4 regions of the Lysinibacillus sp. Ag94 genome follow, and region 3 is predicted to be linked to each of the others. Evidence: predicted binding sites of a transcription regulator. Region 3 holds the regulator's gene; each other region holds the start of a gene.
What was found. The regulator LexA, encoded in region 3, represses DNA repair genes until DNA is damaged. The targets are predictions, from matches to a motif close to CGAACATATGTTCG.
Positions count from the first base shown of each region.

Region 1: recA (recombinase RecA) is a predicted target of LexA. The motif match lies at 2,692-2,705, and genes of this name have one in related genera.
Region 2: MY533_RS15450 (carbohydrate kinase) is a predicted target of LexA. The motif match lies at 3,073-3,086, and genes of this name have one in related genera.
Region 4: uvrB (excinuclease ABC subunit UvrB) is a predicted target of LexA. The motif match lies at 2,336-2,349, and genes of this name have one in related genera.

Region 1 covers NZ_CP096780.1:1,120,550-1,128,405, reverse strand. Annotated here, with positions in the region: gene rny (ribonuclease Y) at 1-1,065, opposite strand, end outside; gene recA (recombinase RecA) at 1,545-2,609, opposite strand; gene MY533_RS04995 (competence/damage-inducible protein A) at 2,958-4,214, opposite strand; gene pgsA (CDP-diacylglycerol--glycerol-3-phosphate 3-phosphatidyltransferase) at 4,232-4,810, opposite strand; gene MY533_RS04985 (helix-turn-helix domain-containing protein) at 4,861-5,775, opposite strand; gene MY533_RS04980 (DUF3388 domain-containing protein) at 5,801-6,589, opposite strand; gene MY533_RS04975 (DUF3243 domain-containing protein) at 6,816-7,073, opposite strand; gene ymfI (elongation factor P 5-aminopentanone reductase) at 7,118-7,846, opposite strand; gene yfmH (EF-P 5-aminopentanol modification-associated protein YfmH) at 7,843-7,856, opposite strand, start outside.
Region 2 covers NZ_CP096780.1:3,331,154-3,339,009, forward strand. Annotated here, with positions in the region: gene MY533_RS15440 (RelA/SpoT family protein) at 1-818, opposite strand, end outside; gene MY533_RS15445 (pseudouridine-5'-phosphate glycosidase) at 1,027-1,944, opposite strand; gene MY533_RS15450 (carbohydrate kinase) at 1,949-3,040, opposite strand; gene MY533_RS15455 (MFS transporter) at 3,375-4,631, opposite strand; gene MY533_RS15460 (MarR family winged helix-turn-helix transcriptional regulator) at 4,868-5,314, shown strand; partial or broken gene MY533_RS15465 (transposase) at 5,872-6,322, shown strand; gene MY533_RS15470 (adenine phosphoribosyltransferase) at 6,564-7,076, opposite strand; gene recJ (single-stranded-DNA-specific exonuclease RecJ) at 7,110-7,856, opposite strand, start outside.
Region 3 covers NZ_CP096780.1:1,225,077-1,232,932, forward strand. Annotated here, with positions in the region: gene MY533_RS05405 (type II secretion system F family protein) at 1-768, shown strand, start outside; gene MY533_RS05410 (prepilin-type N-terminal cleavage/methylation domain-containing protein) at 874-1,332, shown strand; gene pilM (type IV pilus biogenesis protein PilM) at 1,436-2,407, shown strand; gene MY533_RS05420 (PilN domain-containing protein) at 2,407-3,006, shown strand; gene MY533_RS05425 (potassium transporter) at 3,003-3,728, shown strand; gene MY533_RS05430 (prepilin peptidase) at 3,787-4,539, shown strand; gene MY533_RS05435 (gamma-glutamyl-gamma-aminobutyrate hydrolase family protein) at 4,603-5,325, shown strand; gene lexA (transcriptional repressor LexA) at 5,501-6,118, opposite strand; gene MY533_RS05445 (cell division suppressor protein YneA) at 6,281-6,592, shown strand; gene MY533_RS05450 (YneB family resolvase-like protein) at 6,589-7,266, shown strand; gene MY533_RS05455 (DJ-1/PfpI family protein) at 7,412-7,804, opposite strand.
Region 4 covers NZ_CP096780.1:590,005-597,860, reverse strand. Annotated here, with positions in the region: gene uvrA (excinuclease ABC subunit UvrA) at 1-274, opposite strand, end outside; gene uvrB (excinuclease ABC subunit UvrB) at 282-2,261, opposite strand; gene MY533_RS02620 (IDEAL domain-containing protein) at 2,580-2,822, opposite strand; gene MY533_RS02615 (competence protein ComK) at 3,048-3,557, shown strand; one part of gene prfB (peptide chain release factor 2) at 3,802-4,830, opposite strand; one part of gene prfB (peptide chain release factor 2) at 4,832-4,906, opposite strand; gene MY533_RS02605 (competence protein ComK) at 5,036-5,581, opposite strand; gene secA (preprotein translocase subunit SecA) at 5,973-7,856, opposite strand, start outside.

The DNA of each region.
Region 1 (7,856 bases), 100 kb from region 3:
TTCACCAAGTTCAGCAGCGAGTAAGCCTGCTAAATATGCGACCTCAATGGAATGTTTTAGAACGTTTTGTCCATAACTTGTACGATATTTCATGCGGCCTAAAATCTTCATTAAATCTGGATGTAAATTATGAATGCCAATTTCAAATGTTGTCTGCTCACCTGTTTCGCGGATTTGTTCATCCACTTCACGACGAGATTTTTCCACCATTTCCTCAATTCGAGCAGGGTGAATGCGGCCATCCTGTACAAGTTTTTCAAGTGCAAGTCGAGCCGTTTCACGACGAATCGGATCAAAGCCTGATAAAATAACCGCCTCTGGAGTATCATCAATTATTAAATCTATACCTGTTAACGTTTCCAAAGTTCGGATGTTACGACCTTCACGACCAATAATACGACCTTTCATTTCATCATTTGGCAAGTTCACGACAGATACTGTTGTTTCAGCAACATGATCTGCTGCAAAACGTTGCAATGCCAGTGATAAAATTTCACGTGCTTTTTTATCTGATTCTTCCTTCGCACGTGTCTCAGCTTCCTTCGTCATCACAGCAATATCAGTTGTTAGCTCTTTTTCTACTTCTCCTAAGATAATAGCTTTTGCTTCATCTCTAGTTAAAGCAGAAATTCGCTCTAGCTCTGATTTTTGCGAGGCAACGAGCTCGTCCACTTTGCTTTCCATCTGTTCAATATGCTGTTGTCTTTCGCTTAGAGCTTGTTCTTTACGCTCTAAACCTGCTTCTCTCTTATTTAGAGCATCATCTTTGCGATCAAGATTCTCTTCTCTTTGCAATAAACGGTTCTCTTGTTTCTGAAGTTCTGAACGACGTTCACGAATGTCATTTTCTGCTTCAGTACGAAATTTGTGAGTTTCATCTTTGGCTTCAAGTAGTGCTTCTTTCTTCAATGCCTCCGCTTCTCGTTTTCCTTCTTCAACGATTGTTTCAGCGACATGTTTAGCACCAGTGATTTTTGAGTCATTCACTTTTTTCATGTAGATATAGCTAACAGCGGCACCAACGATGAGTCCAAGCAAAGCGGAGATGATAGTAATTCCATCCATATGAACACCTCCTCTTGCTATTTGGGTATTACAGTTTCAGTCGGCGCATACATCAATTTTGCCTTGGCATAATCATAGACATCTGCCAAAGTTTTCATCTTCATTTAATAGATCTTCAAAAGCCATTATTAATGAAGTCAGAATGTACTGCCTATTTAAAGTCATAATTCAGAAATTATACATTTTTAATTGTATAGCTAGCCTTAAGCTCTGTCAAGGATAGTAGGGCATCTGTTCGCCCTCGTAAGAAAAAAAGTAAGTCATATCCATTAGGAGAATTAATTACCTAATACTTTTTACACTAACGCTTATTTTATCTTTTATCATGAATGCCGTAGAAGTAGTACATAGGAATTATTTTTCAAAAATGTCATTCACAACTTTCGAAGAATATATGGATTACCTACGTTCTTCTACAGTCTGCGTAAATAAAAAAATGCATTGCTCTCACTATAAAGAGTGGGAACAATGCATGTATATTATTCATCTTCAAGAAGAAGCTTTAATTCCTCATCCATATCTTCCTCTTCATCATGCGCCGCAATTGTGTAAGATGAAGATGCAATACCGTAAGAAGCACGGATTTTATTTGCGATGTCGTCTAGTACTGCTGGATTTTCTTTTAAATATTGTTTAGCATTTTCACGACCTTGACCTAGGCGCTCATCACCGTAAGCATACCAAGAACCGCTTTTTTGAACGATGTCTAGTTCAACACCTAAATCAACTGTTTCGCCCTCTTTTGAAATCCCTTCACCGTACATAATATCAACTTCAGCTGTACGGAATGGTGGTGCTACTTTGTTTTTCACAATTTTAATTTTTGTACGGTTACCCATAATGTCATTGCCTTGTTTAATAGCTTCCGCACGACGAACCTCTAAACGTACTGAGCTGTAGAATTTAAGCGCACGTCCACCAGGTGTTGTTTCTGGGTTTCCGAACATAACACCAATTTTTTCACGCACTTGGTTAATGAAAATGGCAATCGTTTTTGATTTATTGATAGCACCTGAAAGCTTACGTAAGGCCTGAGACATTAAACGGGCTTGTAAACCAACGTGCGAATCACCCATATCTCCTTCAATTTCTGCTTTCGGAACTAATGCTGCTACGGAGTCAATAACGATGATATCGATAGCACCACTACGCACTAATGCTTCTGCGATTTCAAGCGCCTGTTCTCCTGTATCTGGTTGAGATAATAGAAGTTCATCAATATTGACGCCCAATTTTTGTGCGTAAATTGGATCTAGTGCATGCTCAGCATCGATAAATGCAGCTTGTCCACCGTTTGCCTGCACTTCTGCAATCGCATGAAGAGCAACTGTTGTTTTACCTGATGATTCTGGGCCATATACTTCAATAATACGTCCACGTGGATATCCACCAACACCTAATGCAGCATCAAGTGCTAGCGAACCACTTGAAGATGTAGCGATTTCTAAATCGGTCTTTTCGCCAAGTTTCATGATGGAACCTTTACCAAAATTCTTTTCAATTTGTTTTAACGCCTGTTCTAAGGCAGCTTTACGATCACTCATTCATTTTCCTCCTTTGAAAACTGTTCACTGTTTTTCTCTATCTCTACTATACTTGTTTTTAAGAGAAGACGCAAGAAAAAAGCGAACATTTATTCGTTTTTTCTTCAAAATAAAAATTTGGGTAACTTTCCATTACCCAAATTTCTATTTTCAACTATATTATGGACCATCACCAAAACATGTGGTTGATTTCCGTTCCGGCTGGGCGCTTTATAGCTGCCGCTACAGAGCAAAGCTTCCTGGGGGCGCTCAGCCTTCACTCCAATTAACTTATTTTCATAATAGAAGTTTTGACAAAAATCATCCGCAACTTTTCGTGATGAACCTATATTATGCCGGGCAAATTCATTAACGTTTTTTAAAGCCTCTTTCTTCCAAAAGTTGCATTAAATAATGACAAGTAAATTTCGCCGCGCGCAGTCGATTTGTATTCCGCATACCTGATAAATGAAGTAAATACGTTATTGGTTTTTCATCACCAATGGCAATACCAATCCAAACCGTCCCCGCTGGTTGATGATCATGGGCTGTAGGACCCGCCGCACCTGTTAATCCAATACCAATATCCGTATCAAACTTTTTACGTACAGCACTAGCCATAGCCGCCGCACATTCACTGCTTACAATCCCATGTGTAGTTAAAAATTCCTTTGAAATACCGAGTTGCTTAATTTTAGCCTCTTCCGTATACGTAACAACGCCACCAACAAGGGCATCCCCTACACCCGGTATTTCAGCAAGTTCTGACTGAAATAATCCTGCTGTTAAACTTTCCGCTGCAGAAATTGTTAACTGATTGTCTAGTAACATTTCTACTGTTTTAGAGGCAAGAGAATCATTATCTATACCGTATTGATAGTTCCCAACAAGCGCTTGAATCTCTGTTACCTTTGCGGCAATAAGATGCTGCGCTTCTTGCTCCGTTTCTGCTTTAGCAGTTACACGCAATGTAACCTCGCCGTCAGAAGCAAGTGGAGCAACAGTTGGATTTGTTTGCGAATCTAAAATATGTTGGACACGAACCTCAAGCTCCGCCTCTCCAATTCCATAAAACCGCATAACATGCGATGTAATTACCCCTCCAGCGTTTAACATCGCACCAAGCTTTGGCTTTGCTTCAAACTGGAACATTGGCTCAAGCTCTTTAGGTGGCCCCGGCAGTAAAATATACGTACGTTCATCCTTAGTTAATATCATGCCAGGTGCCATACCGTGATGGTTTGCAAGCACCTCACTACCCGCTAGTATTAAAGCCTGCTTACGATTATTATCCGTCATTGGACGTCCTCGTTGTGCAAAAAACTGCTCAATATTAGCCAGTGCGAAATCATCCATTTCGAGAGAAACGTCAAGATGACGTGCAATCGTTTCCTTTGTTAAATCATCCTTTGTAGGCCCAAGCCCACCAGAGAAAATGATTAAATCAGCACGAGTCTCTGCAATGGAAATAGCTTCTTCCAAACGTTGTGCATTATCTCCAACAACAGTGTGATAATACACATTTATTCCTAACTCGGACAACTGACTAGAAATAAATCTTGCATTTGTGTTCGAAATTTGACCAAGCAATAACTCTGAGCCAACTGCAAGAATTTCAGCATTCATGACCCTCAAGACCTCTCTTATTTAGACTCAAGTAAGACACGTCGATTTAGATAGAAATAATCCCATCCAGACCATAGCGTAAAGAACAATGCAATATATAACATAATTGTATCGAATGGAAGACCGATAAGCGTAAAAATTGTATTGTGTAAAAGTGCTGCACCGATGGCCACAATTTGAGCCCATGTTTTAATTTTGCCAAGCTGGTTGGCCGCAACAACTTCTCCTTCACCAGCCAATATTAAACGCAGGCCAGTAACTGCAAACTCACGACTAATAATAATGATTATTATCCATGCAGACGCCATATCAAGCTCTACCATTAAAATAAAAGCCGCTGAAACTAGCAACTTGTCAGCAAGTGGGTCTAAAAATTTCCCAAATGTTGTCACAAGATTGTACTTACGTGCATAATAACCATCCACCCAATCAGTCGTTGAAGCAATAATAAAAATAAGTGCACCTACAAAATGATGAACAGGCATCGTCGCACCGAATAGTGACATTGTTCCCCAGCCAAAATCAAACATCATAACAATGACAAAGAACGGAATAAGTAAAATTCGAGAGATGGTAATTTTATTTGGAATGTTCATTTTTCTAACACCTTTCATGATGAAAGAAAGTAGTCATCACTAGATGACTACTATTCTTTATTGAAATTGATGACGATGTTTTGCGTTACAATTTGCTGTGCATACGTTAAAGGCTCGTCATTAATGTATACTTTAGCTTGCGCTGAATTACCTAAGCGAATACGGGCGTAATTTTGAGATGTTGCGTCGAATTCTACTACTTCTCCTGCATTATATACACGAGTATCTGATAGTAATTCTTGTTGCTGTTGGTTACGAATACCGATAAATGTAGGACCTGATACTTCAATACGTATTTTAAATGCATCCGTACCTGTTAACGTATAAGAAGTTGTTGCACCATCCGCTTCAATAGCCCCAGCTGAAATCGATTGCTTAACCTCTTCAGTTTGCTTTTCATCAGGTGTTTCCTGTGTTGTTGAATCTTTTGAATCTGCTGAGTCTTCTTTGTCATTTGTTTGAGCTTTTTTATGCTCTTTATCTTTTTCTGTATCTATTGGTTTTACTTTTGTATCATATTCTATTTCTGATGGCGTATCGTCTACAGCACCATCTGGCACTGCTTTATTTTTAGACTGCATTAGCACCCAAATCACCACAATAATGACAATGATAAATAAACCAACAGTTATTTTCGGCATTGCCTCCATCATTTTAGTAGAAGGACCTTTCGAAACTTTTCTTCTACTTGGACTACTCGTCATTGATTGACTTACTTGATTGTTTGGAGTACCTGGCAGCTCGCTTTTATAAGTTTCTAAAAGCTCCTCTGCGTCCAAACCAACAGCGTCAGCATATTGTTTAATAAAAGCTCGTACATAAAACGAACCAGGCATAATCGAATAATTACCTTCTTCAATACCTATTAAATAACGCTTTTGAATTTTCGTTATTTCTTGTAAATCGTCTAAGCTGTAGCCTTTAGACAGTCTCGCCTCTTTCAGTCGAGTCCCTAATTCTGCCACTCATAACACCTACTTTAATTTCAAATTAAAAATTAAATCCACCAAATGAATTAGATTCGGACATCATTTGGCTTTTTTCCATTATTTCATACGTAATTTCTTCATCTGGGTGATGACGCAATTCAATGATATAATCAAAATCCTCTATCTTATATTCTGAATGCTGAACAAACATGTCTGGATGCTCGATGACCTTAATGGAGGGCATACTCATCATTTCACGCACTAGTTGCAAATGTCGCTCATCAGATGATTGACGTGTCACAATGCCATCTAATATAAAAATATTATTGTTACTGAATTCATCACCAGCAAGTTTATTGCGAACAGTCTGCTTAATCATTGTAGACGATAAAAAAATCCATTTTTTATTAGCACAAACACTTGCAGCTACAATTGATTCAGTCTTTCCAACACGAGGCATTCCACGAATTCCAATAAGCTTATGCCCGTCTTTTTTAAAAAGTTCAGCCATAAAGTCAACTAAAATACCAAGTTCATCTCGTACGAAGCGGAAGGTATTTTTTTCATCTGCATCTCGAGGAATATAATGACCGTGCCTAATGGCTAAACGATCACGGAGCTTAGGTTGTCGAAATTTGGTAACGTTAATATGTTCCATTGTCGAAACAATTGTACGAAAACGCTCAATTGTCTCATCGTTGTCTGTATGCACTAACATACCACGTCGATCCTCATCGACACCATTTATTGAAATAATATTGACACGAAGCATCCCTAAAAGTGAAGCAATATCTCCTAATAATCCAGGGCGATTCACCTGAATTTCATATTCAAAGTACCAATCGCTCAAACACACTCGTTCCCTTCCTATTAGTTAACGTAAAAAATCCTTTATAAGTTCCATCATAGCTGATTTTTTATGTAATGGAAAGTTAGAATACATGGAATTATGGGGTTATTTTTAAAAACTTACTATTTTTTTTTTGAACGTACGAAATAGGCTTACATACGTTCCCTTTTCTATGTAAAAATTGCTTTTATATATAGAAAAAAGAGGAGATCGCTCTCCTCTTTTTTTACTGTACATGTTTATTTTGTACAAGTTTAACGACACAATTCGCCAGTGCGTGTTTTTCCTCTTCAGAGGCAACGCCCCATAAATCCGACAGCACTCGCTCTTGTTCGTTTTTAGGATCGACATTTGTCGCCAAATATTCTCCAATTTGTACAGCAGCTTGTTGAATCATTTGCGATGGCATACCGCTTGATTCTGCTCGCATAACATTTTGACCTAAAAACGATGTCCATTTTTGCCAGTTTTCTAAAATAGTCATATGTTCCTCCTCCTTTACACATGTAGTATGTGCAAAAAAGAGCATTATATGTACCAGCCACCGTTTAATCTAATCACTTGCCCCGTTACATAATCTGCTTTTCCAGAAAGATAAAAACGTACCATTTCAGCAACATCCGTTGTTTGCCCAGTTATACCTAGTGGAATATCCTCTAAAATATAGTCAAGCTCCTCTTCGCTTAAATGACTGTTCATCGAGGTATTAATAAAACCAGGTGCAATGGCATTAACACGAATATGCGACAGTGCGGCTTCTTTCGCATATGACTTCACAAAAGCATGTTGGGCGCCTTTCACAGTGGCATAAAGTGCTTCACCAGCTGATCCAGCCTCTCCCCAAATTGAACCAATAAAAAGCACATAGCTGACATCATGAGCGCGTAGCTTTGATGACAGCAATGCCGTAAGACGCATTGGATTTTGTACATGGACACGCCATAATGCCTCCATATCCTCCACCGTAGTATCTTCCAGTAGCGAATAATGTGCTTGACCATTTGCAAAGACAATCGCTTGCACATTAAAAACTTGAGATGCTAGCAATTGTGCCCCGGACGTTTTCGAAAAATCTCCCTGTACAAGCATAAACTCCTGTGCAGGGAAACTTTCTGAAAGGGAGCAGTATAGAGCCTGTGCTGCTTTTTCATTGTTTGAAAAGTGTATGTAGATGGACCAACCGTCTTCTGCCAGACTTCGACAAATAGCACGGCCAATCTCACCCGATGCACCTAAAACGAGCGCAAACTTTTTCACTGTACGCCCT
Region 2 (7,856 bases), 2.1 Mb from region 3:
TCGACAAGTACACGAATGGCTAATAAATCATAAATCTCGTTGAATTGTTTCTTTTGTAACACCATCTTACGATAAATACTGTAAATATGTTTTGGGCGACCATAAATATCTGCTTCAATTTCAACATCTGTAAGCTGTGACTTCATCTCACCCATTACATTATCTAAATATGCCTCACGCTCATCACGTTTTTTCTTCATAAGACTGACAATGCGATAATATTGCTGTGGATTTAAATAACGAAGTGCCGTATCCTCAAGCTCCCATTTAACAGTCGAAATCCCAAGACGATGCGCAAGTGGTGCAAAAATTTCAAGCGTTTCTTTTGAAATACGGCGTTGTTTTTCGGCAGGTAAATGCTTTAACGTGCGCATATTATGTAGGCGGTCTGCCAGTTTAATCAAAATGACACGAATATCCTGCGCCATCGCAACAAACATTTTTCGATGATTTTCTGCTTGTTGCGCTTCTTTAGATAAATATTTAATTTTCCCTAGCTTTGTTACACCGTCTACAAGCACCGCAACCTCTTCGCCGAATTCACGAACCAAATCGTCACGCGTAAAATCCGTATCCTCAACAACATCATGCAAAAAACCAGCCGCAACTGTTGCAGGATCCATTTGCAATTCAGCTAAAATACCAGCTACTTGCACAGGATGAATAATATACGGTTCACCCGAGCTTCGGAATTGCTCAATATGGGCATCCCTTGCTAATTCATATGCTTTTTTCACGAATGCGACATTTTCCTCATTCATGTAGGATTTGACTAACTCAAAAACGTCCTCGGGAGTCAAAATTTGCTCTTTCGCCATAACATGTCCACCTTGCTCGTCAAATTTTTCAGATTAGATATAAACTTAATTGTATAAAATATTATGGGCTATTGTAAAGTAACTGTGTCATTTTGTTTAGTTATTCTCGTGAACAATGTGAGAAATGGGAAATATATTCTAGGAAATGAATAAAAAGACCCTTTGCGAATGCAATATTCCGCAAAGGGTCTCTTTCTATATCCATAGGTTATTTACTTAATTTATTATACGCTACAGCAATTTTTGACCCAACTACCGCATTATTTTTTACTAATGCAATATTGGCATCAAGGCTTTTACCTTCTGTTAATTCTTTCACTTTTCCAAGTAAGAATGGTGTCACGTTTTTACCGTGAATACCGTTTTCTTCTGCTTCTACTAAAGCTTTTTCAATGATTCCTGTAATGAATGCATTCTCAAGAGCTTCAGTCTCTGGAATTGGATTAGCAATAACAGCTCCACCTTTTAAGCCTAATTGCCATTTGGCACGTAGCATTTCTGCCACTTCTTCTGGCGTATCAATCTTGAAGTTTACAGCAAAACCACTTTGGCGTGTATAGAATGCTGGTAGCTCATCTGTACCGTATCCAACAACTGGTACACCTTTTGTTTCAAGATATTCTAAAGTTAAACCAATATCTAAAATTGACTTAGCCCCCGCACAAATTACAGCAACATTTGTTTGCGCTAATTCTTCTAAATCCGCTGAAATATCCATTGTTGTTTCTGCACCACGGTGTACGCCACCGATACCGCCAGTTACAAAAATTTCAATATTAGCTAGCTCAGCACAAATCATTGTTGCTGCTACAGTCGTCGCTCCTAATTTTTTGGTTGCTAAAAGATAGCCTAAGTCACGACGAGATGCTTTTGCTACGCCTTGAGCATTACCGAACATTTCAAGTTCTTCATCTGATAAACCAATTTTAATTTTACCATCGATTAAAGCAATTGTTGCTGGTACTGCACCATTATCACGAATAATTTGTTCTACTTCACGTGCTGTTTGAACATTTTGTGGATAGGGCATTCCGTGAGAAATAATTGTTGATTCTAATGCTACGATTGGTAAGCCTTTTGCTTGTCCTGCTTTTACTTCTTCTGATAATACGATGAATTCTTTCATGTTGTTATTCCTCCATTTCACTGTTTAACAAATCAACTGATAGCTCAGGTCTTACTGTATATGGGGATGCAAGCGTATTTTTGGCATTCGTTAAGCCTGCGTCAATACATGTTGCAAAGGATTGCCCAGTAAGCCAGCTGTGGATTACTGCACTTACAAAGGCGTCCCCGGCACCTGTTACATCTTCAATTTTTTCTATAGCTTTCGCCGCGTAATTGCTTGGCTTCGTTGTAACGGAAGCTGCATACACACCCTTGCTACCCGCTGTAATAATTACGTGGTCAGCACCTAATGTAAGAAGTTGCTGTAAAGCCTTTTCATAATGCACAGAGTTTTCGATTTTATGACCAACAATCGTCTCTGCCTCATCTGTGTTACAAATAAACCATGTTACACCTTGCAACGTATCAGGTAATCGATTCATTTTTGGCGAAGATACCGGTACGATGACAAACGGAATGTCACGGGCAATTGCAACCTGCTGTATGTAAGCCACTGTTTCCTTTGGACAGTTCAAGTCCATAATAAAGCAGCCTGCGTTCATGAGCATTGCCTCATGTTTTTTTAGCAAACTTGGCAATAAAAGATCATATACTTCCATATTTGCTACCGCTAATGCTAGCTCGCCCTGCTCATCCATAATCGCGGTATAGGAACCAGTCGAAGCGTCTGGTAACTGCTCTACATACCTTAAATTCATAAATGGCTCCGAAGCTTCTTGGATCACTTGCCAATCAGCATCTTTACCGGCAGTAGTCAGCAATGTTACTTGATGATTTAATCTGCCTAAGTTTTCAGCAATGTTTCGTCCAACACCCCCTACACTAAATGAAGAGCTTGCAGGATTAGATGTACCGAACTGGACATTCCCCTTCACATGAAATTTTCGGTCAAGATTTGCTCCACCGATACAAATGATTTCATTTTCCTCAGGTAAAATATACGCACGGCCTACAATTTTCCCCTGTTTCGTCAAGCTCGATACTAAATTAGCAAGGACTGGTCGAGACAGATTCATCTTATCGGCCATCTCTTGTTGAGACATAAACGGATTCTGGCGAATTAATGCAAGGACCGCCTGTTCTCTTTCATTCATAGCATCACCTTTTGTTATATTTGTTTACATTATAAACTTTTGTTTGGATGATGTCAAAAAATTTTTAATGAAAAAAGTTGAAACCAATATGATATTGGCTTCAACTTCATGTTGTGATAGCTATTGCTTCAATGAAATTAAGGTGTCAGGTAGTGCGAAAACGAAGCTGTTACGATGCAACAGCAACAAATGTTTTCTATACGTGAAATCAATAGCTGCGGAAATTCGGGTTTTGCTCCGTTCTTTGCTCCGTTAGCGGCGAATATCAATATTAGCTGACAAAATTTTGAGAACCGACGATAGTGAAGAGTATCGCCCTAAGCAAAGCCAGTAGCTAGTTCAAAACATGATGGGGCGTTTGTTTTTTCACGATGATGACAAATAAACTTGCCAATGCACAGAACATTCCAGCAAGGAAAAAGGCCCAAGTATATGAATTGAAAAACTTATAAATGAGGCCTCCACCATAGGCAGCAACTGCAGCTCCTGCTTGATGTGATGCGAAAATCCACCCATAAATAATGCCACTTTTATTCGTACCAAAAATTTGTCTAGAAATACTAATCGTTGGAGGTACTGTAGCAATCCAATCTAATCCATAAAATATTGTAAAGATTGTCAGTAAAGTTAGCGACCCTTGCGTTAATGCATACGGGAGTAAAAGCAGAGACATTCCTCTTAAAAGGTAATACCAAAACAATAACCATCGATTATCAAAACGATCAGACAGCCACCCGGATAAAGTAGTACCTACAAGGTTAAACACTCCCATAAAAGAAAGAAAGGATGCAGCGGTTACTAAAGGGACACCAAAGCTAATACAGTAAGAAACAAAATGAGTACCAACTAACCCACTGGTTGAAAGTCCACAAATAAAAAAACTTCCCGCTAATAGCCAAAATTCTTTCTTCCTTATTGCCTCAAATAAACCATTAAAAGCAATACTAATCGGATTTTTCTTATGATTCACTTGTTGCACTTCTAGATCTTCTTCCAGTCCATAAGGAAGAATCCCTATATCCTGTGGTTTATTTTTCATAAATATTGAAATGATGATGAACATAACAATACTTAGAATAAGCATTAAACCAATCGCCCATCGCCAAGAATGATTTTCAATAATAATCGCCAATAATGGTAAGAGAATTAACTGCCCTGTTGCAGTACTCGCCGTTAAAATCCCTACTGCCAATCCTCTACTTTTCACAAACCAATGATTAGCTACATAAGGACTTAACACCGTTAAAAAAAGACTTGCTCCTAAACCAATAATACCGCCCCATATAACGATTAACTGCCATGATTGAGTCATGAAAAGCGTAAGCATCATGCCAATAAATAATGTAGCCATTGCACCTAGCATCATTTTCTTTAATCCCGCTATTTCTAGTAACGCCGCCATAAACGGACCCGAAAAACCATATAAAAATAGACTCACTGCAAAAGCTAAAGCAATTATAGATCGATCCCAATTAAATTCTTTTTCAAAGGAGTCTATAAAAACTCCTGATGACGACATTGTAATCCCTGCAACAATAATGGAGAAAAAGGTTACGACTAAAATAAACCAGCTATAATGAATACGCCTCATCTTGACACCTTCAATTCTTATAAGTTTTTTTAATATGCTCTTTAATGAAAAAGATTACAGCTCAATTATATGTATATGCATGTATTACAAGGGCGAATGACTTCCTAAAATCATGTATATACATATATAATCTTAGTAATCACTTTTATTACTGTCAAGAAACATTTTCCAACTTAACAAAATAAATCAATAGGGCTACTATAATAGTGAACCAACTCGAAAAGGGGTACGGACCAATGAAGAATATAGATTACACACAAATATGTGTATGTGCAAACCTTCGAAAAAAAACGCGGCTCGTGACACAATTTTATGATAATTTACTACAGCCAACTGGCTTAAAAGTTACACAATACTCAATGCTAGCAAATATTGATCTTCAACAATCAGTTTCCATTAGTCGACTAGGTGAAATTTTACTGCTCGATCAAACAACCATTACACGTAATATTAATTTGTTAAAGCGCAATGGCTATGTAAATTTAACAAGAGATCCACAAGATGCTCGAGCAAAGGTCATTACACTAACTGATAAAGGGGTTGAAAAATTAAATGAGGCTGCTCCAATTTGGCAAGATATCCAAGAAAGAATTATCAATGATATCGGCTTAGAAAAATACAATGATTTTTATGAAACATTGAAAACTATCCAAAAAATAATTCAAACTAATGATAAAGAATAAAAACGAACCTAAACAAAAGAATCCATTTTGAAAAATGATTGTTCAAAATGGATTTTTCATAATTTCATGGATCACTACACCTTGCTGGATTACCACCAAATTTTGTTGCCGTAAAAGCATCAATTACCTAATATGACAAAGCTAACTCTCCCTTATTTTTGAATTTAAAAATTTTTAATGCTCACTATATCGATTAATCTCAAGAAAATAAAAAAACGCCACAAAAATGGAGGGCACTGAAAAAGTCTATATCTTCTCACATCGCGAGGTATTTAACGAGTAAATCGTTGAATACCTCGCTTTTTTCATTTGGCACTGTGACTCTACTGTTGTTTTCCGAAGCATTCCGCTCGCTTTCCGCGGGCGAGCGCCGAGCCTCCTCCTACGCTTCGCTTCGTGCGGGGTCTCGTCTGTCTCGCTTTCCCGCAGGAGTCGAGCGATGCTTCTCCAAACAACGCAATGTATCACACTATTATTTTAGTCATGCTTTCCTTTATAATAAAAGAATTAATGTGCAGGTAGTGCCCCCGATGATTTCAAATCAAGAAACCCTTAATTTAACACAAGGACCACGAAAAGAAGAAGACAAGTTTGAGTTTAATAAAGACGCTGGAATGTTTGTTTGTAAGGCCGGTCATCTCGCGACAAGAAAAGCACGTACGGGCAAAAAAGGAGCGAGTATGAGTCATATTATTTTGACATTGAAAAATGCAAAGTATGTCCAATGAGAGATGGCTGTTATAAAGAAGGCGCAAAAAGTAAAACATATTCTGTCACAATTAAGTCGGATACACATGCCGAACAAGAGGCATTTCAAAATACGGAAGCATTTAAGCAGTTAGCCGCAAATCGCTACAAAGTAGAAGCGAAGAATAGTGAATTAAAAACGGACACGGGTACGATACGGCATCGACTGCGGGTCTATTTGGCATGGAAATTCAAGGTGCTACAACGATATTCGCTGTCAATTTAAAACGGATATTAAAGCTATTAAACGAAAATAAATAAGGAATAAGGAATAGAGACAGAAATAAGGCACTTCCTGTTCAAAATTGAACAAGAAATGCCTTATTTTTATCTGAGAAAGGTTCGCTTTTATGAAAACGTAAGTTTTTCAGTGCCCTCCAAAAATGTGACGCTTTTCATATTATTGTATGACTCTTCTGCAAAACGAGAGATTGATTTCCGTTCCGGCTGAGCGCTTTCCCAGGGGGACGTCAGTCTTCACTTCAATCAACCAAATCATTTTTTAATATTCAATAAGTGTTTTTATGTTTAAGTCGCCAAGTTTTGCACGACCATTGAGCTCTTTTAACTCGATTAGGAAGGCACAACCCACAACTTGACCGCCTAATTGTTCAACTAAACGCACTGTCGCTTCAACTGTACCGCCAGTCGCAAGTAAATCATCACAGATTAATACTTTTTGCCCTGGTTTAATTGCATCTTTGTGCATTGTTAGCGTATCTTTACCGTACTCAAGACCGTAGTCAGCACTTATCACTTCACGTGGTAATTTTCCTGGCTTACGAACAGGCGCAAAACCAATTTCAAGCGCATAAGCAACTGGACATCCGATAATGAAGCCACGTGCCTCAGGACCTACCACAATTTCAGCACCTAATTCTTTTGCGTAACTTACGATTTGGTCTGTTGCATACTTGTATGCAGCACCATTATCCATAATTGTTGTAATATCTTTGAAGCTAATGCCCTCTTTCGGCCAGTTTTCAACCGTTGTTACGTATTGCTTTAAATCCATGTTATTGTTCCTCCTACGAAACTTAATCGTATATTAATGTAATCGTTCATCAAACCATTGTTTTAATTCTATATAAGGGGCATATACTAGCTTTTGCTCCATTTCAATCTGTTCTGAACGCTGTTTGTAAGACGGTGCCTCTGTAAGTGCCTGTTTTGGTGCATTCACGTTGACAGTCGTCAGTCCACTCTCCATTTTAACAAAATCAAGTTCAAAAAACACCTGTGTCATAAATTTTAATGCGTCTAACGGCCAACCTGTATGTTGAGCCAATTCCGCCAAATGCATATTTAATGGAAAGGCAGGGCGATTTTTTAAAAACTTATAATACCAGGAGAATTGCTCACGTGTAGGCAATCCATTGAAGTACTGAGAATCAGGCATATAAAAATGTGCATATATACGGGAAGGAGCAGTTTTTCGTAAGACACTTTCTAACATTTGAACATTTTGTGGCAAATCCAGTAGGACGATATAATTGCTTTGTTCTACATTTGAAAGCGTAGGATCCACTGTTAGGATTGGTACACCAATTAACGACTGGTAGTAGGTAACCGTTTCTGAACGGAAGGCGATAAATGTCGCCTCCTCTTTTGGAACCGTATTTAACCAGCGGGATGTTTGGCGAATACCACGAATATCAAATAATTGCCATTCAGTCGTTTGGACATCCTCAATCATAAATTGTGCTTTTTTACGTCCTTGCCATTCGTTAATTTGTAAATCCCCTGTAAATGATACTTTAATTCCATATGTTAATTCGTCGTGTAAATGTCCTTT
Region 3 (7,856 bases):
GAGCGTTTAGCAGGGACACTGGAAAAACAATTTAAAATTAAGAAGAAAGTACAATCGGCATTGGCATATCCGGCTATTTTATCGGTACTGACAATCGCTGTTGGGATGTTTTTAATGGTATTTATCGTGCCGACGTTTATGGCTACTTTTAAAGAAATGGACATAGAAATGCCGATCTTAACTGTCGTTGTTGTCAGTATTTCGGATTGGTTAATAGCATACTGGTATTTTGCAATTGGGATTTTCTTATTATCGATTCTTCTATTTAGATTTTTCTATAAAAATAATAAGCAATTTCATTACAATGTGAATTATGCATTATTAAGAATTCCTGTATTTGGTATTTTGATGCAAAAAAATGTAATTGCTCGAATGACTAGAACCTTATCTTCTCTATTCAGTAGTTCGGTGCCAATTTTACAGGCACTAACAATTGTCGAAAAGGTTGTAGGGAATCCAGTAGTAGGACAGGTTGTTCTGGAGGCAAGAGATAACCTAGAAAAAGGCGGTACCTTATCTGAGCCATTAGAAAAAAGTTGGCTGTTTCCTCCTTTAGTAACTCAAATGACATCTATCGGAGAAAAAACAGGTTCTCTTGATTATATGCTCGAGAAGATAGCAGATTTCTATGAGGATGAGGTAGATCGCTCCGTTGATACATTAAAATCGCTCGTCGAACCATTGATGATATTAATTTTAGCAGCGGTTGTAGGTGTGATTGTCGCGGCAATTTTCCTACCAATGTTCGCATTATACGAAAATATGTAAGCGTACGAACTTTAAAGGGGGTGGTATAGAAAAGACAGCAGCAGTTGTTGTAGTAGGTGTACATATTTTCGGACTAATCATAACAATTTATAAGGAGGAACACCGATGTTCAAAAAACTCTTAAACAAAAAACTATTAAAAAATCAAAAAGGTTTAACACTAATCGAGCTATTAGCGGTAATCGTCATTCTAGCGATTATTGCGGCGATTGCTATTCCTGCTATTGGGAATATCATTAGTAATTCTAAAGATAAAGCAATTCTTTCAGACGCTGCTGGTGTCCTAGCAGGTGCCAAAATTGCTATAGCTGATGGAGCTTGTGGTGAACCAAGTAGTGCAGGTATTGTTACCTGTGATAAAAAAGTACTAGAAGATGTTTTTGAGGATAAAGAAAAATTAAGTGATGGCGATCAAGTAACATATGAAAAATCAAAATCAGAATATAAAATAACTTATGGTAAATTAGCGAATATTAAAAATGAAACAAAATTTACTACCAAAAATTATGCAGCCAAAAATACTACTATATCTAATAAAGATTTAAATGAAGTTATGAGTAAGTAATTAATCTTTCAAAGAACATCCAATCCATGAATTGGATGTTCAAATGAAAGCTTAATATTATTTGAATTTTGTTATAAAAATCAAAAAGGAGGCATCTTTTCACATGTTTACAAAAAAGAAAAAATCGCATGTGTCGATTGAAATAAAGGATTATATATTGCGTGCGATTGTGGCAAAAGGTGCTGATCCGTCGCAATGGAAAGGCTATGAAATGCCATTAGCACAAGGAATTGTTGAAGGATCTGTTATTCAGGATGAAATGGAATTGTTTGATGTCATGAAAAATGATGTGGCAAAATGGGCTGGTAAAAAGCAAAATGCACGTATTTTTGTACCGGATACTTCCGTTTTATTAAAGAGCTTTGAGCATCCAGATGATATAGAGTGGAATGAATTAAAAGGTTATGTGGAGATGGAGCTTGGTCAGTCCATCCATCTTCCGTTTCAGGATCCTCTTATCGATGTGTATGACCCGGATCCTAATGATGGACAGGCTATGTTATTTGCAGCACCTTCAGAAGAAGTGACGAAAATGATTGGACTTTTACTCGATGCTACATTAGATCCACAAGCAGCAGATATTCGAGCATTGTGTAATATTCGTCTGTTGGAGCATTTGCAGCTAATAAAGGATGATCGAACTTATTTAATAGCGGATTGGTCAATCAATGAATTATCGATAAGTATTTTTTCATTTGGGCAACTGGAGTTTTTACGATACCAATCATTTGATACAGATTTATCGAAATGGGAGCCTAAAGAGATGGAAGAGCATCGTTTTTCGTATCATTTAGAAGCCGAAGATGAATATCGTATGATTCTTACCGATCAAATGCTTGAAATCGATCGTATTATGAATTTTTTTAAGTTTTCCTTACATAAAGGTGAGAAAAGTGTAGATGAGATGATCATTTTAGGAGATAATCCACTACTTTCAACCGTTAAAGAGTTTTTAGAAAATAATTTTTCGATACCGATTATTATGTTAAATGATTCAATCATTCAAAAATCCTTCCCTCAATTTTCAGAGCAATTTGCAAGCTTAATAGGACTTGCATTAAAGGAGGTTAACTGATGGTACCAGACATTAACCTCTTGCCGAATTTGGAAAAGAAGCATTCAACGCCTACTTTAATATATGTAGTATCTATTATTTTTATTGGTATGATAATAGGATATATGATTTTCTTGTTTTTCCAAGCAAAAAGTGATCTTACAAAATTAAATGCGCAGGAAGTAGAGCTTTCATCGCAACGCGAACAACTTCAAATAGAGTTAGATAGTAAGCAAAATGCGAATAAAGGCTCATTGGAGCAATCCGTACAATTTGTGGAAAAAGTATCCTATCCTGTGACACCTTTAATGGATGAAACGCAAGTATTATTACCAGAGCAAACGTATTTAAGGAACTATGTATTTGGTGAGAAAAATGTTGAAATTACGGCTGATTTTGAAACGATGTCAGCTATATCATCTTATTTAGAAAAGCTAACTGCAAGCCCTTATTTCAATGATATACAGGTCGATACTATTTCTAATTTTGATGTTGCTATTGCTATTGAGAACCAAGAGGAAAAAAGTGCTAAGAACAAGTTTAAGGAAGTACCACGTTATTCGGCAACTATTACATTAGGAATTGATTTTAAATTTCTCGCTGGAGGTAGAGAATCATGACAAGTAGTAAAAATTCAACGATTCTTATCTTAACAGCTTTAATTGCAGCCATTTTATTTGCGCTTTATTACTATATAGTAACACCTAAATTAGAAGAAGTGGATGCGAAAGAAAGCTCGAATATCGCGCTTCAACAAGAAGTATCTACAATTCAGGAGCAGATTGCTTTAATTGAAAAGAACGGTAAATCTAATCGTACAAGTAACTTAACATTACGTAAAAAAGTACCTCAAACTCGAGCGATTGACGAAGTAATTCGAAATATTGAAGAGATTGAAGTGGTGACAGGCACGCGGATAGAAGGTATGGACTTTAATAATTATGATTCGCTCGTAATGGAGTCAGCTATTACAGATCCTAACTCGTCAAATACTGAGGAACAGGCTGATACACAGCAATCTGCAGCTGAAGCGGATGAACAAGCTGTTGCTAAAAATGATGAAACACCTGAAGTGAAAGATAAAATACCAACTGCTACTCTCAATAAAGATTCCTTACCGAAGGAATTAAAACTCGTAACATTTGATATTGAAGTTGTCGCATTGGATAATAAAGCTATGGTTGAGTTTATAAAAGAAATTGAAAAAATTGATCGTGTGATGAAAATTGATGCGATCGATTTCACATTAACTGGTGAAGAAGCGAAATTCAAGGAAGACGCTGATACAACCTTAAAAGCAACTATACAAGTAACGACGTTTTATTATGAAGGACAACAATAATCTAGATGGCGCGCATACTTAAGTGTATGGGCGTCTATTAGTATAGGAGGACATAAAAATGGAAATCGCTTATACCATTACAGTTTTACTATTTGGGCTCGTTCTTGGCTCATTTTTTAATGTAGTTGGCTTACGTGTGCCTATGAAGGAGTCCATTGTGCGCCCACCCTCGCATTGTACTTCTTGTAAGAGACAGTTGACGGCGCTTGATTTGGTGCCTGTTTTGTCTTATTTATTTTTAGGTGGAAAATGCCGTAGCTGTGGGCAAAAAATTTCTTGGATTTATCCACTGATGGAACTTATTACAGGCCTATTATTTGCTTTTGCTTATTGGCAATTAGGCTTTAGTGCAGAATTATTTGTGGCGCTATTATTAATTTCATTAGTAGTCATTATTGTTGTATCGGATTTTGCGTATATGCTTATTCCCGATAAGGTGCTATTATTCTTTTTACCATTGCTAGTTTTTGGACGCGTGATCTCTCCGTTGTCTCCTTGGTGGGACAGTATAGTTGGTGCTGTCGTAGGTTTTGGCATATTATATTGTATAGCTGTTCTATCAAGAGGTGGAATGGGTGGTGGCGATATTAAATTATTCTTTTTACTTGGTCTCGTACTCGGGACAATACATACCATTTTGACGCTTTTTGTAGCGGCAGTAATTGGCATGATTGTTGGCATCGTTGTATTAAAGATACGTGGACAGGGAAGGAAAACGCCTATACCATTCGGACCTTCTATTGCTCTCGCAGCTATTATCATCTATTTCTATGGGGATGCGTTGATGAATTGGTATCTTGGGTTTTGGTAAGTAATCATTGACGGATTCTTTCATAGGCAGTGAATGCAAGCTAAAGATCATGGAGGGGATAGGATGAAACCAATTATCGGAATAACGGCTTTTGCGGAGGATGATTTGTCCTCAAGATTAAATGCTGCTTATAGCAAAAGTATAATGGAAGCAGGGGGAGTTCCACTAATAATTCCAATTGGTGTTGAAGAGGATGTAGCACAAATTTTATCGTTGACGGACGGATTATTACTATCCGGTGGCTATGATGTACATCCATTCCTCTTTGACGCAGAACCTACACCTAAATTAGGGAAGGTTCATCCTGAACGAGATGCAGTGGAGCTTGCTTTAATTAATGCAGCCTCTATTCGGAAAATGCCGATTCTTGGAATTTGTCGAGGGCTTCAAATCCTAAATGTTGCATTTGGAGGCACAGTCTATCAGGATATTGAAAGTGAGTATCATAGTAAAAAATTAATAAAGCATGTGCAACAAGCAGCAAGAGGTGTTACAACACATTATGTTAACCTATCACCTGATACATTATTAAAAACGATTATTGAGGAAGAAAAAATTGCTGTGAATTCATTTCATCATCAGGCAATAAACGTAGTAGCAGAAAAGCTGAAAGTGGTAGCAAAATCAAGTGATGGTATCGTTGAAGCGGTAGTGCATGATGATTTACCATTTTGTTTAGCAGTTCAATGGCATCCTGAAGAGTTAGCTATTGCAGGAGATGAAATATCAAAGAAACTATTTGCTGCATTTGTAAAGGCAAGTTTGAAATTTAAGGTAGAGGCATAAACTTTACTAAGATATCCTTGGTGATGAACATGAATACATTGCTAGGTATAAGGAATCCATTTTCAAGTGGGTTCTTTTTTAGTGATTAAAATAACACTCAAAAGATAAGAAAAAGAGGTATATGCCCATTTGTGAACATAATAACCTCCTTTTATACTTTAATATTGAGATACTTTTAATGTACACGACGATATAGACCTACAACATGCCCTAAAATAGAAACTTGATCTACGATAATTGGCTCCATTGTTGAGTTTTCAGGCTGTAAACGAAAATGACTTTTTTCCTTAAAGAAGCGCTTTACAGTTGCTTCATTCTCTTCAGTCATTGCTACGACAATATCACCATTATCAGCTGTTGCTTTTTGTTTAACAATAACTAGATCTCCGTCTAAAATGCCAGCTTCAATCATTGATTCACCCATAATTTCAAGCATAAATAATTGATCTTCACTTGTACCATAAATATCTGGGAGTGGGAAATATTCATCGATATTTTCAACAGCAGTTATTGGAGAACCTGCAGTAACCTTCCCAACTAATGGGACATGAATAACGTGTTGCTTTTGGATAGAATCCTCTGGCTCTAAAATTTCAATAGCACGTGGTTTAGTTGGATCGCGTCGAATCAAGCCTTTTTGTTCTAAACGAGCTAAATGCCCATGAACTGTTGAGCTTGAAGCAAGTCCAACTGCCTCCCCAATCTCACGTACAGATGGTGGATACCCCTTTGCTCGTACTTCTTCTTTAATGAACTCTAATATGGCCTCTTGTCTTTTCGAAACTTTTTTCATAATTGCTCACCTCTTTTTTTAATCATTTTACTAATTAGTAGTATAACAGAATGCGAACACTTAAGCAAACATAGGTTCGAAAAGTGTTTGACAAAAACGTTTGTTCGTATTAATATGAGAACATATATTCCGAACAAACATTCTAGAAAAGGGGTTTTAAACATGAACTGGTTAAAGAAAAATCCACATATTACAACTTTATTAGGAGCTTGTTTGCTTTTTGCGGCATACCTTTTTATAACAGATCCAGGCGATGTAACGTACACAGAAATTGAAATCGCACATGGTGATAGCTTATGGTCGTTAGCCGATCAATACCGTGGTAAAATGAAAACGGATGAATGGATTAAGCTTGTGAAAACAGAAAATGAATTATCGAACGCACAAATTATTGCAGGTAAATCCTTAGTGATTCCAGTAGTGGGTGACCCATCCCCTATAAATTCAATTGAAATTGCGAGAAACGACAAATGAAAATGAATCAACAATCGGCCGTTGTCTATTGCCGTGTGAGTACAGAAAAAGAGACACAAAGTTCCTCGTTAGAGCGTCAGCAGGAGGAGTTGATGCGCTATGCTAAAGAACAGGGCTACGAAGTTAAGCATGTTTTTAAGGACAAGCATAGTGGTTATGATGTGGAACGTGAAGGTTTACTAGAAATGCTTGATTTCATTAAAGAAAAAGAAATAGAAGCATTATTTGTACAGGATGAAACACGCTTAGGACGTGGAAATGCTCGAATGGCAGTATTGCATTTATTGCAGAAAACTGAAACTAATGTTTTTTCTATGCGAGACGAGGGACCTATACAATTAAATGAAATGGATACGATGCTCTTAGAAATTTTAGCAATCGTAGAGGAGTACCAGCGTAGAATCCATAATGCTAAAATACGACGTGGCATGCGTCGTGCCGTTGAAAATGGATATCGCCCTGAAAACAATTTATCTAACCGTGGAAATCCAAATGGTCAAGAACGTAAGGATGTTCCTATAGACGAAATTGTCAACCTACGTAATCGAGGCTTCACCTTTGAGGAAATCGCCATGACACTTAGAGGTTTAGGCTTTGAAGTAAGCAAAGCTACAGTCCATAGGAGATATCGGGAACATCAAGAGGGAAGCGGGCAAAATAAAGTAACGTATTAATCAGTGGGGTTTTTATCGTCCCGCTGATTTTTTAATTTTTAAAGGTTAAGTTCCAAAGTGACGGGTATACCCGATCAACAAATAGAATGAATAGTAAAAAAATAAGAGAAGTAGTGATTTCTACCTCTCTTTAGCGATTTTTTTGTTATGCCCTGTACCAATTTTCATCAAAAGAGAGCTGCAGGGCTTTACCCACAGTAATGCCAAATTGTATAAAACCTTTGCCTCTTGCAGTTATGATGTTGCCGTCTTGTACAACTAAGTCTTCAGAGAGATGACTAAGATCAAAGAAGCCCAGCTTATCCATACCTTCTGGAGATAATCCTACAGTATATTTTTTGTTCTTTAATACGCCTGCTTTTGCTAAAAGAGATGGCGTGCTAGAAATACTTGCAATGATAGCTCCTTTGGCATTTACATGACTAATAAAATCTATTAATTTTTGCTCATGTATTAATAAAGCTATATCCATACACCCTGGTAATATCAAGCTATCGATTTCGTCAAGATTAATATCACTTATTTGTGTATCTGCCATACAGGATAACCCAGATTCCCCTTTAATTTTTTCGCTGTTTAATCCAACAGTT
Region 4 (7,856 bases), 640 kb from region 3:
TCGTTTTTTGATCGATTGAAATAGCAGGAGATAATCCCTCTATTGCATCGACATCTGGTTTATCCATTTGACCAAGGAATTGACGGGCATAAGCTGAAAGGGATTCAACATAACGACGTTGGCCCTCAGCATAAATCGTATCGAACGCTAATGATGATTTCCCTGAGCCCGATAACCCTGTTAGCACGACTAATTGATCGCGCGGAATTGTGACATTGATATTTTTTAAATTATGAGCTCGTGCACCTTGCACGACAATTTCAGTATTTTTCACAAGCCATTCACCCTTCTACCTTCAATTCAAATATTGTATCGCGCAGCTCAGCAGCACGTTCGAAATCGAGTGCTTTTGCCGCTTCCTTCATTTCTACTTCCAACGTTGCAAGTAATTGCTCTCTTTCCGCCTTTGTCAGCTTCTTCCCTTTTGTTGCCTTCGTTACATAAGACTCCTCTTCCTCTGCCACCTGTGTCGCACGAATAACATCAGGAATTTTCTTAACAATCGTTTTCGGTGTAATGCCGTGCTCTTCGTTATATGCCATTTGCAATGTTCGACGACGCTTCGTTTCCTCAATCGCCTTTTTCATCGAATCCGTCATATTATCCGCGTACATAATGACATGACCATTGGCATTACGTGCAGCACGTCCAATTGTTTGAATGAGTGAGCGCTCTGAACGTAAAAATCCTTCCTTGTCAGCATCTAAAATCGCCACAAGCGAAACCTCAGGAATATCTAACCCTTCTCGCAATAAGTTAATGCCGATTAGAACATCATAAGTACCTTTGCGAAGCTCGCGAATAATCTCAATGCGCTCTAGCGTCTTAATCTCGGAATGCAAGTACTCCACCTTTAAGCCCATTTCCTTCAAATAAGCCGTTAAATCCTCTGACATTTTTTTCGTCAATGTTGTAACAAGCACTCGTTCATCACGAGCAATACGACCTTGAATCTCATCGATTAAATCATCTATTTGCCCTTCAATAGGACGGACGTCAATTTGTGGGTCAAGTAGCCCTGTTGGACGAATAATTTGCTGCACCATTTCAGGAGAATGCTCAAGCTCATACGGGCCAGGTGTTGCTGATACATAAATAGCTTGATGTATATGTTTCTCATATTCTTCAAAACGTAAAGGGCGGTTATCTAGTGCTGATGGCAAACGGAATCCATGCTCAACTAGCACACCTTTACGTGCTTGGTCACCGTTATACATCCCTCTAACCTGTGGTAACGTAACGTGACTTTCATCGACAACAAGTAAAAAATCCTCAGGGAAATAGTCAAGTAGCGTATATGGAGTTGCCCCCGCTTCACGCAATGTTAAATGACGCGAGTAGTTTTCGATACCTGAGCAAAAGCCCATTTCACGCATCATTTCTAAATCGTAGCGAGTGCGTTGCTCTAAACGCTGTGCCTCTAACAATTTATCCTCCGCACGTAAAAGAGTTAAACGCTCCTCCAACTCTTTTTCAATATTTTCAATGGCCTTTAGCATTTTTTCTTCTCGTGTAACGAAGTGGGATGCTGGGAAAATAGCTACATGATCACGGTCCGCTAATATTTCACCCGTTAACGCATCTACCTCACGAATTCGATCGATCTCGTCCCCAAAAAACTCCACGCGAATACAATGCTCATCACGAGATGCAGGGAATATTTCCACTACATCGCCACGCACTCGAAACGTCCCACGTGTAAAACTCACATCATTACGCTCGTACTGTACATCGACCAGTTTTCGAAGCAACTGATTACGTTCAATTTCCATTCCAGTCCGCACCGATACGACCATTTCACGATATTCTTCTGGAGAACCTAGACCATATATACAGGACACGGATGCTATAATAATGACATCATCACGCTCGAATAATGCAGATGTTGCAGAGTGACGCAACTTATCAATTTCATCATTAATGCTTGAATCTTTCTCGATGTAAGTATCCGTCTGCGGTACATATGCCTCAGGCTGAAAGTAATCATAGTAGCTGACAAAGTATTCAACTGCATTATTAGGGAAGAACTCTTTAAACTCACTATATAATTGACCTGCTAATGTTTTATTATGTGCCATAATAAGTGTCGGTTTTTTTACTTGTTGAATGACATTAGAAATCGTAAACGTTTTTCCTGTTCCTGTTGCACCGAGCAACGTTTGATGACGTTTACCCGCACGTACACCCTCCACTAATTCCGCAATTGCCTGTGGTTGATCTCCACCAGGCGTATATGGCGCTTGTAAATCAAATGTGTGCACACATGTCCCCGTCCCTTCCTACCAATTTGATACATATATTTTAGCATAGCATAATTTAAATTTCGAACATTTAACGAACGAATGTTTGTAAAAAATTTTCCGTTTGCTCTATTTAAGGTGATTGCGATAGAACGTATGTACTAATGACAACCTATCTATCAATAGATTACCCTTTCCAAATGTTAGCTAATCGACATGGAAAAATGTAAATGCATTACCTTAGAGGGAATCTCGGGTTATTACCGGTAAACCTGATCAGTGGCGCAAAAATAGCAAAAAAATCCCGCTCTCCAATAAGCGGAGAGCGGGCTCGTCATATTATTCACTTGCATCTTGGTGTAAGGTTATTAGTTCGGCTGCGTATAGATGAAATGCATGTTCATCTTTTTCATCGAGTGCTCTATCTATCAGAACCATGAGCTGCTCTTCACGATGCATACGCTGGATATGATTTAAAAATAAATCTAAATAAATCTCGTTTAATAATTTCTCTGCCTCATCAACTTTCTTTGACTGACCAACGGCTTTTAGAAAATCTGTATACGAATAATATTTATCCAACGATCTCACCTCGATCCTTTTCTAAATTATAAGAAAATTGATGTTAAAATGCAATGCTTAAGAACCGAAAATCACTCCGATTTACTATTAATCTCGTGCAATTTCAAGCAATTTCTCTATACAAAAGCTTGAAATATCAACGGTTTTCTCCTTTTGTCTATACTTTCAGAATTCAATTTTATGTTCTACACTTCAATAACAAATAGAAAAGGGAGGTTTACATAGATGTCGGCAAACTACATCAATGGGTATTTAATGTCTTTCAACACCTATCTACTTCAGCCAATGCAGTATGATTCTAAAATTTTCACACGGGTCATTGATAAGCATAATGAGCTTATCGTCACGAGGAAACCAATGCATATATTACGAAAATCTTGTATCTCACTCGGCACAACCTATGAGGCAGCAAGACATTCCGCCAAACGCTTTTTCGGCAATCAACATAAGCTCCCAATCGTTGTTGCTTATGATTATGGTTATCCTTGTATTTTTTTACCAACGTATTCTCCAAACTCTATCCACAATATTTGGATTGGACTTCACGCCATTTCGAATATTGTAGCAAGTAAAACGGGCTGTATCGTTACACTGAAAAATGATAAACAGATTGAGCTGCCTATTCAATATGCTTCGATCAGCAAGCAATTTGTCAATGCATCGATGCTCTATAAACATTACATGAATGAGCGCAAGGAGATTAGCCAAGACGCTCCGTATCATCCACCTTTTTAACTTCTCTCAGCAAAATGTCTTTTGATCGAAAGCGTAGCGACAGGTAGAGAAGTCTCTTACCTCTATAGGGGTGAGATAAATACGGTTTTAAGTCACTTATCAGAGGGGGTTGCAACATCCGCTGATAAACCTCCGGCGAATATCACAAAACCGATTCCGGATGCAATTATGCCGATGCACAATTGATTTAGAAACTAAAAAACCCCTCAAAGCACAATTTTATTGTGTCTCTGAGGGGCTTTCATTAGCCTATTTTTGAACGTAAATATGCATTAATGAATGGATCTACGTCACCATCCATCACCGCTCCTACATTACCTGTTTCTTCATTTGTACGATGATCTTTCACCATTGAATATGGATGGAATACATAGGAACGAATTTGTGAGCCCCAGCCGATTTCCTTCTGTTCACCACGGATTTCATCTAACTGTGCCTGCTGCTTATCGATCTCTAATTGATAGAGTTTCCCTTTTAACATTGTCATTGCTTTTTCACGGTTTTTAATTTGTGAACGTTCTGCCTGACATTGTACGACAGTACCAGTTGGAATGTGCGTAATACGAACAGCTGAATCTGTCGTATTAATATGCTGACCACCTGCACCTGTTGCACGATACGTATCAATTTTTAAATCCTCTGTACGAATATCAATTTCAATATTGTCATCGAATTCAGGCATAACATCACAAGAAACGAACGATGTATGACGACGACCAGAAGAGTCAAACGGTGAAATACGTACTAAACGATGGACACCTTTTTCTGCTTGCAAATAGCCGTAAGCATTATGACCCTTAATGGACAATGTTACAGATTTAATTCCTGCTTCATCGCCTGGAAGATAATCAACTGTTTCGACTTTAAAGCCACGTTTTTCCGCCCAGCGTGTGTACATACGAAGCAGCATCGAGCCCCAATCCTGAGATTCCGTACCACCTGCTCCTGGATGCAGCTCTAAAATTGCATTATTTTGATCGTATGGACCGCTTAATAGTAATTGCAGCTCAAAATTGCCCATTTTTTGCTGGAATTCTACTAATTCATTGCCTAGCTCCTCCTGCAATTCTTCATCAGGCTCTTCGCGCAATAGCTCTAACGTCATATCTAGGTTCTCATATGTTTCTAATAAATCTTTATACTCATTAACAGTTGCCTTTAAGCCATTACTCTCATTAATGATTACCTGTGCCCCTTGCTGATCATCCCAGAAACCTGGCTCAAGCATCATTTCATCTAATTCTTGAATACGTGCCTCTTTGTTTTCTAAGTCAAAGAGACCCCCTAAAATCCGCCAATTTTTTGGCTGAAGTGTCTAACGCGTTACGTACATCTGCTAATTCAATCATTGTTAAATCCTCCGAACGTTATTTATGGGGCAAACTTTTCAAATACTGATACTTCTTTAAAGCCCCGATCTCTTTATTATAACGTTTTTACGGCGGAAAACATACTTTTTTACAACCTCAGCATTCGTTTCAGTCTTTTTCAGCTTCATCCTCAAAGATAACATCGTTTGCCATACGTTGAAATACTTTACTTTGATCATATTGAACTAATAAATTTTTTGTTCGTTTTTCCAGTTTATATTTTAGTAGAAAAGCTCTTTGAATTCTGTTTTCAAATGATCTAACACTTAGATCCACATTAGTTTCATAGCCGTTCATAAAAATTACTTTTGTATTCTTTTTATCGATAGCTAGATAGTCCTGAATATGATGAACAGCAAACCATTTACAGTCACGTCGTAAATAAGACTTACTTGGAAACCATACAATATTACTTTGTTCATGAACAACTATTGGATTTTTATTCAACTTTCCAAGTATCATTCTCGATCCATCAAAAGCCCCTCTTAAGCTAGAACCGAAATAACGTAGATTATAATCCATTAATTTTGTCGGCGCTAATTTTGATATATATTCACGATCCCTTTCTATTACACGTGTACCCAAGTTACCATGTGCATCATACTCCGGTGTATACAGCATCGTTTTACTACTCATAATGTCATCATTATGCATGTCAATCCTCCTCAAAATTGTATGTTTTTCTAGTAAAGAGAAAAATACTAATAAATATATTGGTAAACGCCAATGTATTTCCTCGAGGATTATAATCTATATCCATAAATCCCCCCTTTATTTAAAAATAGACTCAAATACCCAAAACTTTTCAACTATTCACATATTTATAATAAATCACAAGAAAGTTATAAACATTACCCTTTCCATTGAACTATTTACCTATTGTTGTAGTATCATATACCTCTTTTTTGAATTTTTTAAGATTGAAAAACTACTAACTTGCGGTAGTTTGCATATTCGCTATAGTCCAGGCGGATCCATGAAAAGATCCTAAAACATCGAAAAAAAGACCATTTTAACATACAGTTAAAATGATCTTTTTCGAATATTATTGAGCTGCACCATGGCAGTTTTTAAATTTCTTACCGCTTCCGCACGGACATAAATCATTACGTCCGACATTTTCAGCTTTACGGACAGGTTGCTTTTTCGGAGCTGAGCCGCCATCCTCTTTCGGATTAACAGCTTGACCTTTTGCAACTTCTTCACGCTCTAAATTATTATGGATTTCTGCCTTCATCGCATATTTTGCTACATCTTCACGAATAGAAGCGACCATATCTTCAAACATAGCAAAGCCCTCTTGTTGATACTCACGAAGTGGATCATTTTGACCATATGCACGAAGATGAATACCTTGACGTAGTTGATCCATCGCATCAATATGATCAATCCACTTTGTATCAATTGAGCGAAGTAAGATTACCTTTTCAAATTCACGCATACGTTCTGGTGTAAGCTGTTCTTCTTTTTCATTATAACGCGTTTGAACAGCGTTTGAAATTAGCTGGTTAATCTCTTCTGCAGATTTACCTTGGAAATCTTCCACCTTTAGATCGCCTTCATCTAATAGGTTTGCAGCGACAAAGTCATCAATCGCTTTTAAGTTCCAATCCTTCTCCTCGCCTTGCGTATACACTGCAACAATGTTATCAATTGTTTCTTGAATCATCGACTCAACAAGCACACGCATATTTTCTGTTTCTAATACGTCATAACGTTCTTTATAAATAATCTCACGTTGCTGACGTAACACATCATCATATTGTAATAAGCGTTTACGAGCATCGAAGTTATTACCTTCAACACGTTTTTGAGCTGATTCTACTGCTCTTGAAACAACTTTAGATTGTAATGGCTGTGAATCATCCATCCCTAATTTCATCATCATGTTCTTCATATTATCGGAGCCAAAACGACGCATTAATTCATCTTCTAGTGATAGATAGAATTGAGTAATCCCTGGGTTCCCTTGACGACCAGAACGACCACGCAGCTGATTATCAATACGACGAGATTCATGACGCTCCGTACCAATTACCGCTAAACCACCGAGCTCCATTACACCTTCCCCAGGCTTAATGTCTGTACCACGGCCAGCCATGTTTGTTGCAATTGTTACTGCACCTTTTGTACCTGCATTCGCAATAATTTCAGCTTCACGCTCATGGTTTTTCGCGTTTAAGACGTTATGTGGGATTTTATGTTTATCCAATAAATTCGAAATTATTTCAGACGTTTCAATTGCGACAGTACCAACAAGAACTGGTTGTCCAGCTTTATGGCGCTCTGCAATATCTGCCGCCACCGCTTTATATTTCCCTTCCATCGAAGCAAAAATTAAGTCCGGACGGTCATCACGAGCAATCGGCTTATTCGTAGGAATCGCGACAACATTCATATTATAAATATTACGGAATTCCTCTTCCTCTGTTTTCGCAGTACCTGTCATACCCGAAAGCTTTTGATACATACGGAAGTAGTTTTGGAACGTAATTGTCGCCATCGTCATCGATTCATTTTGAATCTCTACACCCTCTTTGGCCTCGATTGCCTGATGTAGTCCATCTGAGTAACGGCGACCTTTCATTAAACGACCTGTAAAGCTGTCAACAATAACGATTTCGCCCTCTTGTACAACATAATCAACATCATTATGCATACTGACATGTGCCTTTAGCGATTGGTTAATCGCATGGTTTAAACGCACATGTGTTAAATCAAATAGATTATCAATGCCAAATGCTTTCTCTGCTTTTTCAACACCAGCATCTGTCAACGTAACACCTTTTGTCGACTCTTCGTAAGTGTAATCTGTTTCTGCACTTAACATACGAACAAACGCATTCGACTGTTTATATAGCTGCGCTGATTTCCCAGCCTGACCCGAAATAATTAATGGCGTACGCGCTTCATCAATTAAAATCGAGTC